DNA from 3 places in the Chryseobacterium sp. S90 genome. Region 1 is predicted to be linked to each of the others. Evidence: riboswitches for the same ligand, from Rfam matches in the RefSeq annotation. Region 1 holds a riboswitch; each other region holds the start of a gene.

Region 1 (4,404 bases):
TATGAAAGGAAATCTGCAGGAGAACTGGGAACATCGGATTGCTAAATCTGTAACCTCGATGAAGCAGCGTATCAATCTTACATTTCGGTTGGTTCGTCAATTGTAGAATATTCATTTATAATATTTTATGATTGGTGGAGTGTGTTTGCAATATCTCTTTTGGCAGATAAATTGTTGCATTTATAAAAGAAGTTCTTATTGGCTTCATTTATATCACCATTTAAAATTTAATATTATGAAAAATCTTGTAGTAACACTTTTTGCGGTGGCTGCTTTGACGGCCTGCAAAAAAAATGAACCGACATCGTCCAGCCACTCCCCGGAAAGCACAACAATGTCTCCTCCAGCTGAATCCGGCATGACAGTGAGTGATTCCACCAAAATGGCAGAACCAAAAGACCAAACCACCTCTCTCAGTGATCAGGATAAAAAATTTGCAGATGCAGCAGCAAAAGGAGGGCTGATGGAAGTGATGATGGGAGATCTGGCAGCAACCAATGCTGAAAATCCAGCTGTAAAATCTTTAGGAGCGATGATGGTCACAGATCATACCAAAGCGAATGATGAGCTCAAGAAATGGGCTTCGGGAACAGGCTATACCTTACCTGCAGGTCTGGATGCTGAAAAGCAGAAGATGTATGATGATCTGAAAGCTAAGAAAGGAAAAGACTTTGATAAAAAGTATACCGATCTTATGGTCAGTGATCATAAAGAAGACATAGAAGAATTCAAAAAAGAAGCAGCGGAAGGAAAAGAATCTTCTCTGAAATCCTTTGCAGGTAAGACGCTTCCTACATTGGAGCATCATCTGAAAGAATCAGAAAAAGCTAAAAATGCTGTGAAATAATATGACCTGCATCATAAAAAGGACACAGGATATTTGATAATTTTGAAAAGGATTAAATATTATTTTGTTCTTGATTAATAAAGCTCCTCTTTTGTAAGGGGAGTTTTTTGTTGATTATTCTTTCTTTTTATATTCTTCAATTTTCTTAAACTGGTTGTAAGAGCTTTTTAGATTGCGAAGCTGTTCGGCCACAATTTTATTACTCTTTTCACTAAGATTACCATAGCCCAGAGCATTCTCATAAGTTTCTATGGCTGCTTTTTCTCCAAACACTACATTTTCCAATGTAGATTCTACCAGATTTCCCATGGTAAAAGAATTTTTAATGTCAATCCATGTTCTGTGAATAGCTCCTGCGATAGATGGTGAGTCCTCCGGAACGCCCTTTCTTTCAGTGATTAGATTAATGAGTTCATTTTTCATAATTTTCGACTGGGAAATCATATGGTCATATTCATCCTTTACATCAGGATACATTTCCCATACTTTTCCTTCAACTTTTTCAAAACCTTCAATTCTGTCATTGGTAATGTGAAGCAAGTCGTTCAGTAACGATATTTCTTGTCGATTATCCATAATATATACTTTTTAGATTAAACATAATATTGTACTAAATTATCATTTACTCAGCAGCATCTTTATAATCCTGATCATATAGTCTGGCGGATGATTTTCTTATATGAGCTTATTTATTTTTAATAAAAAAAATGGGTTAACAGGATAAATAAAATTCCGATATTCTTTCTTTTTACGGAAAAAAAACAGGACCTTTGCCCCCAACAATGGGGTGCTACTGGTAACAGTGGCTGAGATGATACCCAGGAATGTACTTCCACACCTGATCCGGATAATGCCGGCGTAGGGATTGCTTACTTATCATCTCATCATTTGATTTTTAAATTAATATGATGCAGGAAATTTTAAAACAGATTACCTTGCCTGAATGGTTCGGAGTCTTATTTTCAGTAATTCAGGTCTTACTGGCCCGTAAAAACAATGTCAATAACTATCTTTTCGGAATTGCCGGTATTCTGCTTACATTGTATGTGATGCTTACCTCAAAACTGTATGCTGAATTTACCTTAAACCTTTATTATCTGATCATGAGCATCTACGGATGGCTGTACTGGAAATTCGGGAAACAGAAATCTGAAATGGAGATCTCTGTCACCTCAACTTCTGAAAAGTGGATTGCCGGAGGAATTGTGCTGGGAACTTTTAGCTTATTCTGGTTTTTTCTTACTCATTTTACAGACTCGGATGTTCCCGTTTGGGATTCCTTGGTAAGTGCTTTTGCCTGGGCCGGAATGTGGCTCATGGCAAGAAGAAAAATTGAAAACTGGGTGATTCTCAATATCAGTAATATTATTTCCATACCCTTGCTGCTGCATAAAGAATTGTATCTCTATGCTGTGTTAACATCATTCTTATTTTTAGTAGCAATCTCCGGGTATATGGAATGGCAAAAAATCATTAAAACCAAAGCTAATGCTCAATATTAAAGACATCAGAAAAGAACTTCAGGGAGCTTCTGTAATTTCTGATAAGGTGATACAGCATATTCATGAAAAAGGATTGCTGAAGATCTGGGTACCGAAAAAATATGGAGGTTTAGGATATCGTTTTGAAGAAGGCCTTAAAGCATTATTTGGCTGGGCTGAAACCGATGGAAGCTTTGGCTGGATGCTGACACTCTGTGCCGGAGCCAATTATTTCTCAAGAAACATAAAACCTGAAATTGCTCAATTACTGTTTACCAATTCTGACATTTGTTTTGGAGGAAGCGGAATGGTTGGCGGAACTGCAGAAAAGCAAAATGATAACACCTATATTATTAATGGATTATGGAATTTTGCCACAGGAGCTCCCCATCTGACGCATTTTACACTGAATGCCACAATTACAGAAAAGGGCAAACCTTTATTAGATCACGAAGGCAATGAGATGATTCATTCCTTTATTATTCCGAGAGAGCAGGCTGAAATCATCCCTAACTGGAAATCTATGGGAATGAAAGCCAGCGGTACTTATTCATTTACCATTGAGAATGTTGTGGTCAACGAAGATTACAGCTTTGTGTACGACCATTTCTTCACGGATGATATTCTGGACAGCGTTCCTTTTCGGGTTTTTGCTGATCTGACCCTTTTGGTGAATTACCTTGGAATGGCTTCTCATTTTATTGAAGAGGCAAGGCTTATCCGTCCTCAGATCCATTTCAAAAACTTTGCAGAATCTGTTGAAAAGCATCTGGAAAAGGTGTTAAATATTGCCCGGAATATTGAAAATATTCTTGCTGATAATAAAGAGATTTCAGCAGATCAGCAAAATGAGATTCATACTTATGGAACAGAATTGACAAGTCAATTATCCCACCAGATACTTACTGTTTATACACAGCTTGGAATCCGGGCAACAGCTACTGATTCTGTAATTTATCAGATATTCTGTGATTATTTTACAGCAGCAATGCATTCTAATTTCAGGCCTTCAGCTGATGATTTAGATTTTTCTTTTTGAGGTAATCTAAACCTGTTAAAAGACAGTCACTCTTTAGTCATTATGGTCATGAATTTAAACTTAATATGAATTTAATATGATTGACATCCCTTTTAGATACTTTTGCATCATTGAGTTATAGGTTCAAAGACATTTAAAGGATGGATCATTTTAAAGAAATATATTCCGGTTACAAGCACAGGGTGTATTTTTTTGTAGCAAAATACCTTTCGGAAGAAGAAGATATAGAAGAAATTGTTCAGGATATTTTTATGCATGTCTGGAAGTACTTATCCAAAACCCACTCACCTTCAGAAATTGAAGCACTTATTTTTAAATCTGCCAAACAGGAAATCTCCAACTTCTATCGTAAAAGAAAAATGATCTTCGTTCCACTGGAAAATTCCCCGGAAAATCAGGATGAAGAAAGCTCTGAAATCGAAAAGCAACTGCAGCAGGAAGATCAATTAAAAAAAATAGAAAGTCTTCTGGAACAAGTTCCTGAAAAGAGCCGTGAGTTTTTTATCCAAAACAAAATCCAGAATCTCAGTCTTTTTACCATCGCGCAGGAAAATCATATTTCCAAAACAGCTGTTGAAAAACATGTCAACAAGGTTTTGAAATTTCTAAGGACCAACTTGAATTTTTGGTTTTAACCTTTTTTGTTATATTGATAACAAGCTTCATTTCAAATCTCTTTCCGACGAATGAAGAATCCCATGTAAAGCCTGGATTCTTCATTTCACTGCGTTACATTCAGAATGACAGAGTCATAATAATAGATAGCAGGATTAATTTAAAATCGTATATAATTACCTTAATTAATTTAAATAAAATCAATTTCAACTTTAACGGAATATCAACCCATATGAACAAATCGTTAAATCAAAAAAATAGAGGTTGACGATTCTACACTTCCTGCGTATTCTCTAATAAAGATCAAAAAAGAGTTTATGGATTTCGACAATCAATGGAAATCAGTTAAAGAAGAAAACCGGAAAATGAAAGATTCGGCAGATCAGCGAATCTGGAATGGACTTGAGAGCAAAATCAGATTC
Region 2 (4,404 bases), on a different contig from region 1:
CCTTAGAATTTTTCAGTGAAAACACCCCAAAGCCTGGAACCGTGGCAGTTCCAAATTGTTTTAAGTATTCTAAAATGTATGCTGAAATATTCATTTGGCAGCAAATTTATAACTTTTTCATGACTTTTTAAGATATTTAACCTATATAAAAAAAGACTGTCGAAACAGTCTTTTGATTATTCTGTATCAAAACTGGAATACAGATATTTAAACTTCTTTTTTTAAGCTTAACAATTGTAATGAAACGGGTAAAAGGGCAAATTTTCAAATTCACTTATTTGCTCTCCAATTTCTCATTACTGAATCTTCCAGCTCACTCCAAACATAAAATTGGTTCCTGCCTGTGAAAAATAATAGGGCTGTCCTTCATACACAGATCCATTGTTGACATATTTCTTGTTGAACAGGTTATTCACCAATAGTTTTAATGCAATTTCATTATTGGCAATTTTAAACTGGTACTGAGCGTTGAAATCGGTCAGGAAATAATCTTTAAGCTGCAGATTGGCATCTTCCGTATTATCCAGATATTGTTTCCCAACATACTGATTCATTAAAGCAAACTGAAAGTTCTTTGTAGGATTAAATTTCAGACCTAAATTGGCAATCACATTCGGAGAGAAAGAAATCTGTGTATTTCCAAGTCTTTCAGGAACATCTCCATTCTGAATATTGAAATCCTGATTTCTGCTCTGGCTTAAAGTTACATTTCCTGAAACCTCCCATTGTTTAGATAATTTTGCCAATGCACCAAGCTCCACTCCTCTTCTGTAACTCTTCCCGGAATTGGTTCTGATGAAAGCTCCTACATTATTAAGTACACCATTTAAGACCAATTGGTTAACGTAGTACATATAATACACATTCGCAGTAAATGATACAATCCCAAACTGTTTTTCAAAACCGGCTTCAATATCATGAAGTTTTTCAGCTTTCACATCGTTATTCGCCATCAGATCATCCCTGTTTGGTTCACGGTGGGCATGGGCATAGGAAAGGAAAACTTTACCTCCTTCAATTCTGTAATTTACCCCGGCTTTAGGATTAAAGAACAACCAGTTTTTACTTAAATCAGCTCCTTCACCATCACCAGCCATCAGGATCTTAGTATTGTAGTTGATTTTTCTAAGCTGTAAATCACCAAAAAATTCAAAATTATCTACTCTGAACAAAGCTTTTGCAAAACCGGATACTTCATTTTTTATTGAACGGCTTCTGTAATACTCACTTTCATCAATCTGAGGAAAAAATACTCCCGTAACATTTCCGTAGTGTCTTCCGTAATATTGATTGGCTACAACTCCCATATTCAGGTCTAAGTTTTCAAACTTTCCGTAAAGCGTTGAAACAACTCCATAAAAATCATTATTCAGCCATTTTTTTCTGATAAAGTCTGAATATTTTATGGTCTGCCCTCCTTCAGTCAGATCGGGTAAATTATATCTGGAAAAAGGATCTCCCTGCTTGTAATTTTCGTAATATCCTTTTCCTTTAGTATAGTGAAAAGTAGTTTCAATATTCCATCGGTCACTGAATTTCTGTTCCCAAAGCAACTGATAATGGTTCTGTCTGTAATTGTCTGTTTCGTTATCATAGAAGCTTACAATATTCTCCCAACTGGCATCATAAATGGCACCTGAAACATTAAATTTAGGATCGGTTTCCCATGTTTTTCTATCAATACCGTTCCATGCCTGGTAGGTTTTCTCTTTTCCACCAAAAGCCATTAAACGTAATTTGGTATTCCCTTCTTCAAATAAGGCCGTAAAATTATAAGAATGTAAATTTGAGGAAGCCCTGTCTATATACCCATCAGAGTGAATATGGGTATATCTTCCCATTACAGAAAGACGGTTTTTCCAGAACTTACCGGAGCCTATCTCAGCTGAATATTTATAGGTATTGAATGAGCCGTAGCTGTCATCTGTTTTAAAATAAAACTTTTCTTCAGGATCTTTAGAAATCACATTGATACTTGCACCGAAAGCAGAAACGCCATTATTAGAGGTTCCCACCCCTCTTTGAATAACGATCTGTGAAGCAGAACTTGTAAGGTCAGGAACATTCACAAAAAAAGTTCCCTGGCTTTCAGAATCATTATACGGAACGCCATTCATCATTACATTAATCCCGCTTCCTGAAACTCCACGAATTCTAAAACCGGTATATCCAACCCCATTTCCTGCATCTGAAGTAGAAATAATGGAGGTTTGATTTTTTAAAAGAATAGGAAGATCCTGTCCTAAATTTTTACCGTCTAAATCTTTCTGTACGTTGATGATTTCCTTTGCAACCGGCAGTCTTTTGGTAAAGTTGACCGCCTCAATTTCTCTGACTTTCAGAGAATCCTTATTCTGAGCCTGCATAAAGGCTACTGAGCCTACGCTAAGCCCTAAAAAAAATAATCCTTTCATTCTATAAATCTTGACATTTAATGAATAAAAGGGGTGATTATGAAATAATTGACAAATAGCAAATGACCATTGATGTTTATCGATCATTTATCGCTAATCATCTATCAATTATTTAAATGGTTCCCTAAACAGCATTACCTGTTCCAGGTTCATTGGGTATAATCTCAGCCTGTTACAGCACCCCTTTATTTCAGGTGCAAAATTACAAAAAATATATCAATTGAGATTCGCGGTGCGAGGTGCAGGGTTTTGAGTTACGGGATAGAAAAAAGCAGAATGAAAAATAAGAGTTATTGGATGAATCATTCATCATTCATCATTCATCATTTATAATTCTTTAATAGGTTTTATTGTTTGAGTCAACATAATAGTAATTCGACCCATCTTTGGTCACTTCAAACATCTTACCCAGCTTCCAGCTGAAGTTTCTTTTAATATTGGAATATTCAAAAGGAATAATGATCTTATTGTTAACATCAATCACTCCAAATTTATCATTATTGGAAGCAACAATCATCGGATTGGCCACATCATCTCCTTCCATAATGTACAGATACTGATATTGAGGATAAATCTGGAACTGCCTGTAATCTGCAGCATTCACAAATTTTGATTTTTCAATAATTCCGTAAAAGCCATTCATAGTATACGCCTGAAATAGCTGCTGTTTATATTCTTCGAAGATACATTTTCCAAAATCTGCTTCTTTGAACTGGTATACTCTCTTTCCAGACTGGTCTATCCTGTAAGAGATCATATCTTTTTCTACTGTAGCATATTCTTTTGTGCCAAATTTTCTGACTTTTTCATTAGGAGAATTCAGAAGGTTACAATCTTCATAAAAAAATACGGCAATATGATATTCCGGTTGAATAATAAATTTTCCGTTCTGGTTAACATACCCAAAATGATCTCCTTTTTTCTTAGGAATCAAAACCGGAAGATCTTTATTTATTATTACTAAATCAGGGTTAGGCTTATTGGCTGCAGGCCCTTTCTTAACCGCAGTTTTCACACCTTTCTTCACCGTTATTTTCTTCACAGATTTAGTCTGTGAAAAAACGAAAACCGAAATAAAAATGCATAAAACTTTAAGGATATTTTTCATATTCGCCATATGTCTACAAAAATACGACCAAAAATAGATATTATAAAATTCATATTTATAAAGAATCTAAATAATTTCGTTTCTATAAAATATTAAAAATTTGTAATTTTGGGAACATTTTGAATTGTTTGATAATTTTAAAAACTTTAAAAAAAAGTGTAGATTATGCTGACTTTATTCGGTTAATGTTGCATCAAAATGTGAGAACTCAAAATGTCATTAACTGTATTTGTACAGACCGGTAAAGAAGAAGCAGGCCTACCTTTAATGTTGAAAGACCTTCTATTATGAATATTTATAAGGATTACATCAAAGAGATTGAAGAAAGAAAAACCCAGGGGCTTCATCCAAAGCCAATTGATGGTGCTGAATTACTAAGCGAAATCATTACACAGATTAAAGATTCAGGTAATGCTGACCGATCGGATTCTCTTAAATTTTTCATTTACAACACGCTACCCGGAACGACAAGTGCAGCGGGAGTGAAAGCAAAATTTTTAAAAGAAATTATTCTGGGTGAATCCGTAGTAGAAGAAATTTCCCCGGCATTTGCCTTTGAATTATTATCTCATATGAAAGGCGGTCCTTCTATTGAAGTGCTGCTAGACCTTGCTTTAGGTAATGACGCAGCTATTGCTAAAGAAGCAGCAGCCGTTCTTAAAACACAGGTTTTCCTTTATGAAGCAGATACAAACCGTCTGAAAGAAGCATTCAACAGCGGTAACGAAATTGCAAAAGAAATCCTTGAAAGCTATGCAAAAGCTGAATTCTTCACGAAGCTTCCTGAAGTTGCTGAAGAAATCAAAATAGTAACATTCATTGCTGGTGAAGGAGATATCTCTACAGATTTACTTTCTCCGGGTAACCAGGCCCACTCAAGAT
Region 3 (4,404 bases), on a different contig from region 1:
ATTTACCTTTCGGAACTTATCAGAGTAATCCTGAAAAAGCATTGGAATCTGCGGTAAGAATGATGAAGGAAGGTGGAGCACATGCCGTGAAAATTGAAGGCGGAAAGGAAATCTCCAAGTCTATTAAAAAAATCATCAATGCAGGAATTCCGGTAATGGGACACCTGGGATTAACCCCACAGTCTATTTATAAATTCGGAACGTATAAAGTAAGAGCTAAAGAAGAGGCAGAAGCTGAAAAACTGATTGCTGATGCACAGCTTTTGGAAGAACTAGGCTGTTTTTCTGTTGTATTGGAGAAAATACCTGCAGAATTGGCGAAAAAAGTGACTGAAAGCATTTCCATTCCTACTATCGGAATCGGTGCCGGAGCAGATTGTGACGGACAGGTTTTGGTATATCATGATATGGTAGGAATGAACAAGGGTTTCAGTCCGAAATTCTTAAGAAGATATCTTGACCTTTACACAGAAATTACAGGAGCAGTTTCTCAATATGTAAAAGATGTGAAGAATGTAGAGTTTCCAAACGAAAATGAAAGCTATTAATCTATGCAGAATCAACAATCTATCCAGGGAATATTATCTATTGCAGCACTGATTTGTCTTGCTGTAGGATGGTTTAATTTATTTTCCCCGGAAATCAATCATTTACTTTCAAGAAAAGTTTTTTATGTTCTGATAGGTGCGAGCTTCTTTATTCAGGCTCCACTGCTTACCAATAAGAATTTTGTCTATGCTATGTATGCTGCCGCTGTCATTTGTGTATTGGGAGCATTCATTCCGGAAGGTTCAAAACTTTCTGCAGTAAAAACAGTAGGGCTTCTGGCGGGAATCATCCTTTCATTATCCAATAGAAGAAGATAGACGGAAGAAGTATGAAGGAGCAGATTATATATGAAGACAACCATCTTCTGGTGATTAATAAAAAGGTTGGCCAGCTCGTTCAGGGTGATAAAACCGGTGATGAATCACTATTAGAATCCATCAAGAATTTTATAAAAATAAGAGATGCTAAGCCGGGAAATGTTTTTCTCGGCTTGGTTCATCGTATAGACCGTCCAACTTCCGGGCTGGTGATCTATGCCAAGACTTCCAAGGCACTTTCCCGTCTTACGCAGATGGTAAAAAACCGGGAGGTAAAAAAAACATATTGGGCGGTTGTGAGTAAAGAAATGATCCCACAAAGTCAGAGGCTGGTACATTATTTAAAGAAAAACGAAAAGAATAATAAAGCTATTGTTTTTCCTAAAGCTACCGAAGGCGCAAAAGAAGCAATTCTTACCTATAATGTTATCAAGACATTAGACAATTATTTGCTGTTGGAAATTGACCTTGAAACAGGTAGACACCATCAGATCAGAGCACAGTTATCCAAAACAGGAATTCCGATTAAGGGTGATCTGAAATATGGAGCACCACGTTCCAATCCGGATGGAGGAATCAATCTTCATGCAAGAAAACTGGAGTTTATTCATCCCGTAACCAAAGAAAATATTGAAATCATAGCTCCTGTTCCGCAGAATGATGCGATCTGGAGAGCTTGTGAAGAATAAGCATATTATAAAACTATACCATGAAATTCAAATCACTTTTATTAGCCACATTGCTGGTTATGGCATCTTGTTCAGACAATGATGAATTGCCGGTTGATAATTCACAACAGGCGATTACTGAAAATACTAGTAAAATATCGTGGAATTATCCTGTTTTGTCACCTGTCTTTAATGGATCGGAGCAAAATTATATGTTCGAATATGATGCTCAGGGAAGAATTAGTAAAAAAGTAGGAGGAAAGTTGGAACTTTCTAGTAGTACAGGGTTTCCTTATGCTTATTCAAAATCTGTTTATACAGCGGTAACCTATACAGGAAATACAGCAATTATGAAAGATTACAGCTCTGACCCTGGTTTCAATGTTCAGTTGAAGGAAAGAAGATTTGAATTTGATAACCAAGGTAGAGTTAGTAAAGTAGTTATTCCACAGGTTAATAATTCATATATGGATAAGTATTTGTCCTATACTTATGACGCTTCAGGAAAGTTAACTGAGATTTTAACTCAATATCCTAATGTTCCATACGATCCAACTGACTCGCAAGATTATATTTTGACCTACGTAGAAAAGTTTACTTATAATAACTCAGGAAATTTAGAAAAGGCAACTAAAACTGAAAAGCATAATAATGTTGATGCTTACATTACAAATGAAATTACATTTGATAACTTTGATTCTGCACAAAATCCATTTAAGAATTTGGGTATTTTTGAAGATTATTTTTACCTTTCATTATCAAAAAATAATCCTCAAAGAAGATTTTCAAAAGAGTTTAAACCTTATAGCTCCGAATTTTTTCTGAGCCAATCAAACTGGACTAATCAATATAATTCTGATGGAAGCTTGAAGCTTTTTTACTAAAAGAACTATTTAAAATAAAAGTGAAGACTGTCTCAAAATTGAGATGGTCTTTTTTCTTTAAAATCATTTCAGATTTTGCCCATTCTAAAAAAATGTCTAACTTCGTCTCAAACTTTAGGGGTGTCTGTTACCAACAGACTGAGACTTTACCCTTTGAACCTGATCTGGATCATACCAGCGTAGGGAAAAGTAGATGACTTTTGCTGTACATTCTATTGTACAATAATAGCCATTCCTAAAGTATATTTAAAATATTAGGAATGGAACTTATAATCAACCACACCCGAAAAACATTTGATGTACTTCCTGAAAATCTGGAAGCATTACTGGCTATTGAGCTGCCTGGAAAAAAGAAAGGTATTGCTGTAGCCCTCAACAATCGCATTATTCCCCTGACATTCTGGGCGGAAACCATCCTTAGCAACAACGATTCAGTTTTAATCATTACTGCCACTCAGGGCGGTTAATTCTCATATTTAATACCAATACTTATGGCTCACTCCATTACATGTTCGCCATTTCCGAACTCAAAGAAAATCTATGTTGAAGGTACATTACACCCTATCAATGTAGCAATGCGTGAAATACAGCTTAGCCCCACCAAACTTAGCAATGGCGGCTTTGAACATAATGCTCCGGTTACTATTTACGACACTTCAGGTCCTTATACCGATGAAAATGCAGTTATTGATATTCAGAAAGGACTTCCAAGAATCAGGGAACAATGGATTCTGGACAGAAATGATGTGAATATCCTGGAAGGAATCACTTCAGAATACGGAAAAGCCCGTTTGGCAGATCCACGTCTTGATGAATTAAGATTTTCTTACGATCATAAACCTAAAGTAGCACAGGAAGGAAAAGAATTGACCCAGCTTTACTATGCAAAACAGGGAATCATTACTCCGGAAATGGAATATGTGGCGATCCGGGAAAATCAAAGAATAGAACAGCTTGACTCCGTATCCAAAGAAATGTCTTTTCAACATCCCGGACATAGTTTTGGTGCCAATACTCCGAAAAGTAAGATTACTCCGGAATTTGTAAGAGATGAAATTGCAGCCGGAAGAGCTATTATTCCCAATAACATCAACCATCCGGAAAGTGAACCGATGATCATCGGAAGAAATTTTCTTGTGAAAATCAATGCCAATATCGGGAATAGCGCTGTTTCATCCAGTATTGATGAAGAAGTGGAAAAAGCAGTATGGGCTTGCCGATGGGGAGCTGATACCATTATGGATCTTTCAACAGGGAAAAATATTCACGAAACAAGAGAGTGGATCATCAGAAACAGCCCGGTTCCTATCGGTACTGTTCCTATTTATCAGGCTCTGGAAAAAGTAAAAGGAGTTCCGGAAGATCTGACATGGGAAATTTTCAGAGATACCCTTATTGAACAGGCAGAACAGGGAGTTTCCTACTTTACAATCCACGCAGGAGTTTTATTGAGATACATTCATTTAACAGCAAAAAGAGTGACCGGAATTGTTTCCAGAGGAGGATCTATTATGGCAAAATGGTGTTTATTCCATCATAAAGAAAGCTTCCTGTATACTCATTTTGAGGAGATTTGTGAGATCATGAAGAAGTATGACGTGGCTTTCTCTCTGGGAGACGGTCTTCGTCCAGGATCTATTGCAGATGCTAATGATGCCGCTCAGTTTGCCGAACTGGAAACTTTAGGTGAACTGACAAAGATAGCATGGAAACATAATGTACAGGTAATGATTGAAGGCCCGGGACACGTTCCGATGCACATGATTAAAGAAAATATGGAAAAGCAACTGGAAGAATGCCATGAAGCTCCGTTTTATACCTTAGGACCATTAACAACAGACATCGCACCTGGTTATGATCACATCACTTCCGGAATCGGGGCAGCAATGATCGGATGGTTCGGGTGTGCAATGCTTTGTTATGTAACACCAAAGGAACATTTAGGCCTTCCGAATAAAGATGATGTAAAAGTTGGAGTAATAACAT

What was found. Region 1 has a riboswitch for thiamine pyrophosphate ahead of pnuC (nicotinamide riboside transporter PnuC). Riboswitches for the same ligand answer to the same signal wherever they lie in the genome.
Region 2: linked by a shared signal. The riboswitch ahead of ACLMCG_RS18140 (TonB-dependent receptor) and the one ahead of pnuC (nicotinamide riboside transporter PnuC) in region 1 are both predicted to bind thiamine pyrophosphate.
Region 3: linked by a shared signal. The riboswitch ahead of thiS (sulfur carrier protein ThiS) and the one ahead of pnuC (nicotinamide riboside transporter PnuC) in region 1 are both predicted to bind thiamine pyrophosphate.

Annotation. Positions count from the first base shown of each region.
Region 1 covers NZ_JBLGCX010000001.1:524,150-528,553, reverse strand. Annotated here, with positions in the region: gene ACLMCG_RS02575 (alpha-ketoglutarate-dependent dioxygenase AlkB family protein) at 1-106, shown strand, start outside; gene ACLMCG_RS02570 (DUF4142 domain-containing protein) at 236-847, shown strand; gene ACLMCG_RS02565 (PA2169 family four-helix-bundle protein) at 962-1,423, opposite strand; TPP riboswitch at 1,621-1,729, shown strand; gene pnuC (nicotinamide riboside transporter PnuC) at 1,753-2,349, shown strand; gene ACLMCG_RS02555 (hypothetical protein) at 2,336-3,367, shown strand; gene ACLMCG_RS02550 (RNA polymerase sigma factor) at 3,508-4,002, shown strand; gene ACLMCG_RS02545 (FecR family protein) at 4,300-4,404, shown strand, end outside.
Region 2 covers NZ_JBLGCX010000007.1:86,098-90,501, forward strand. Annotated here, with positions in the region: gene ACLMCG_RS18135 (hypothetical protein) at 1-94, opposite strand, end outside; gene ACLMCG_RS18140 (TonB-dependent receptor) at 297-2,414, opposite strand; TPP riboswitch at 2,518-2,609, opposite strand; gene ACLMCG_RS18145 (WG repeat-containing protein) at 2,752-3,456, opposite strand; gene ACLMCG_RS18150 (bifunctional aconitate hydratase 2/2-methylisocitrate dehydratase) at 3,810-4,404, shown strand, end outside.
Region 3 covers NZ_JBLGCX010000007.1:111,083-115,486, reverse strand. Annotated here, with positions in the region: gene panB (3-methyl-2-oxobutanoate hydroxymethyltransferase) at 1-548, shown strand, start outside; gene ACLMCG_RS18240 (hypothetical protein) at 552-866, shown strand; gene ACLMCG_RS18235 (RluA family pseudouridine synthase) at 878-1,555, shown strand; gene ACLMCG_RS18230 (hypothetical protein) at 1,576-2,418, shown strand; TPP riboswitch at 2,525-2,621, shown strand; gene thiS (sulfur carrier protein ThiS) at 2,679-2,885, shown strand; gene thiC (phosphomethylpyrimidine synthase ThiC) at 2,910-4,404, shown strand, end outside.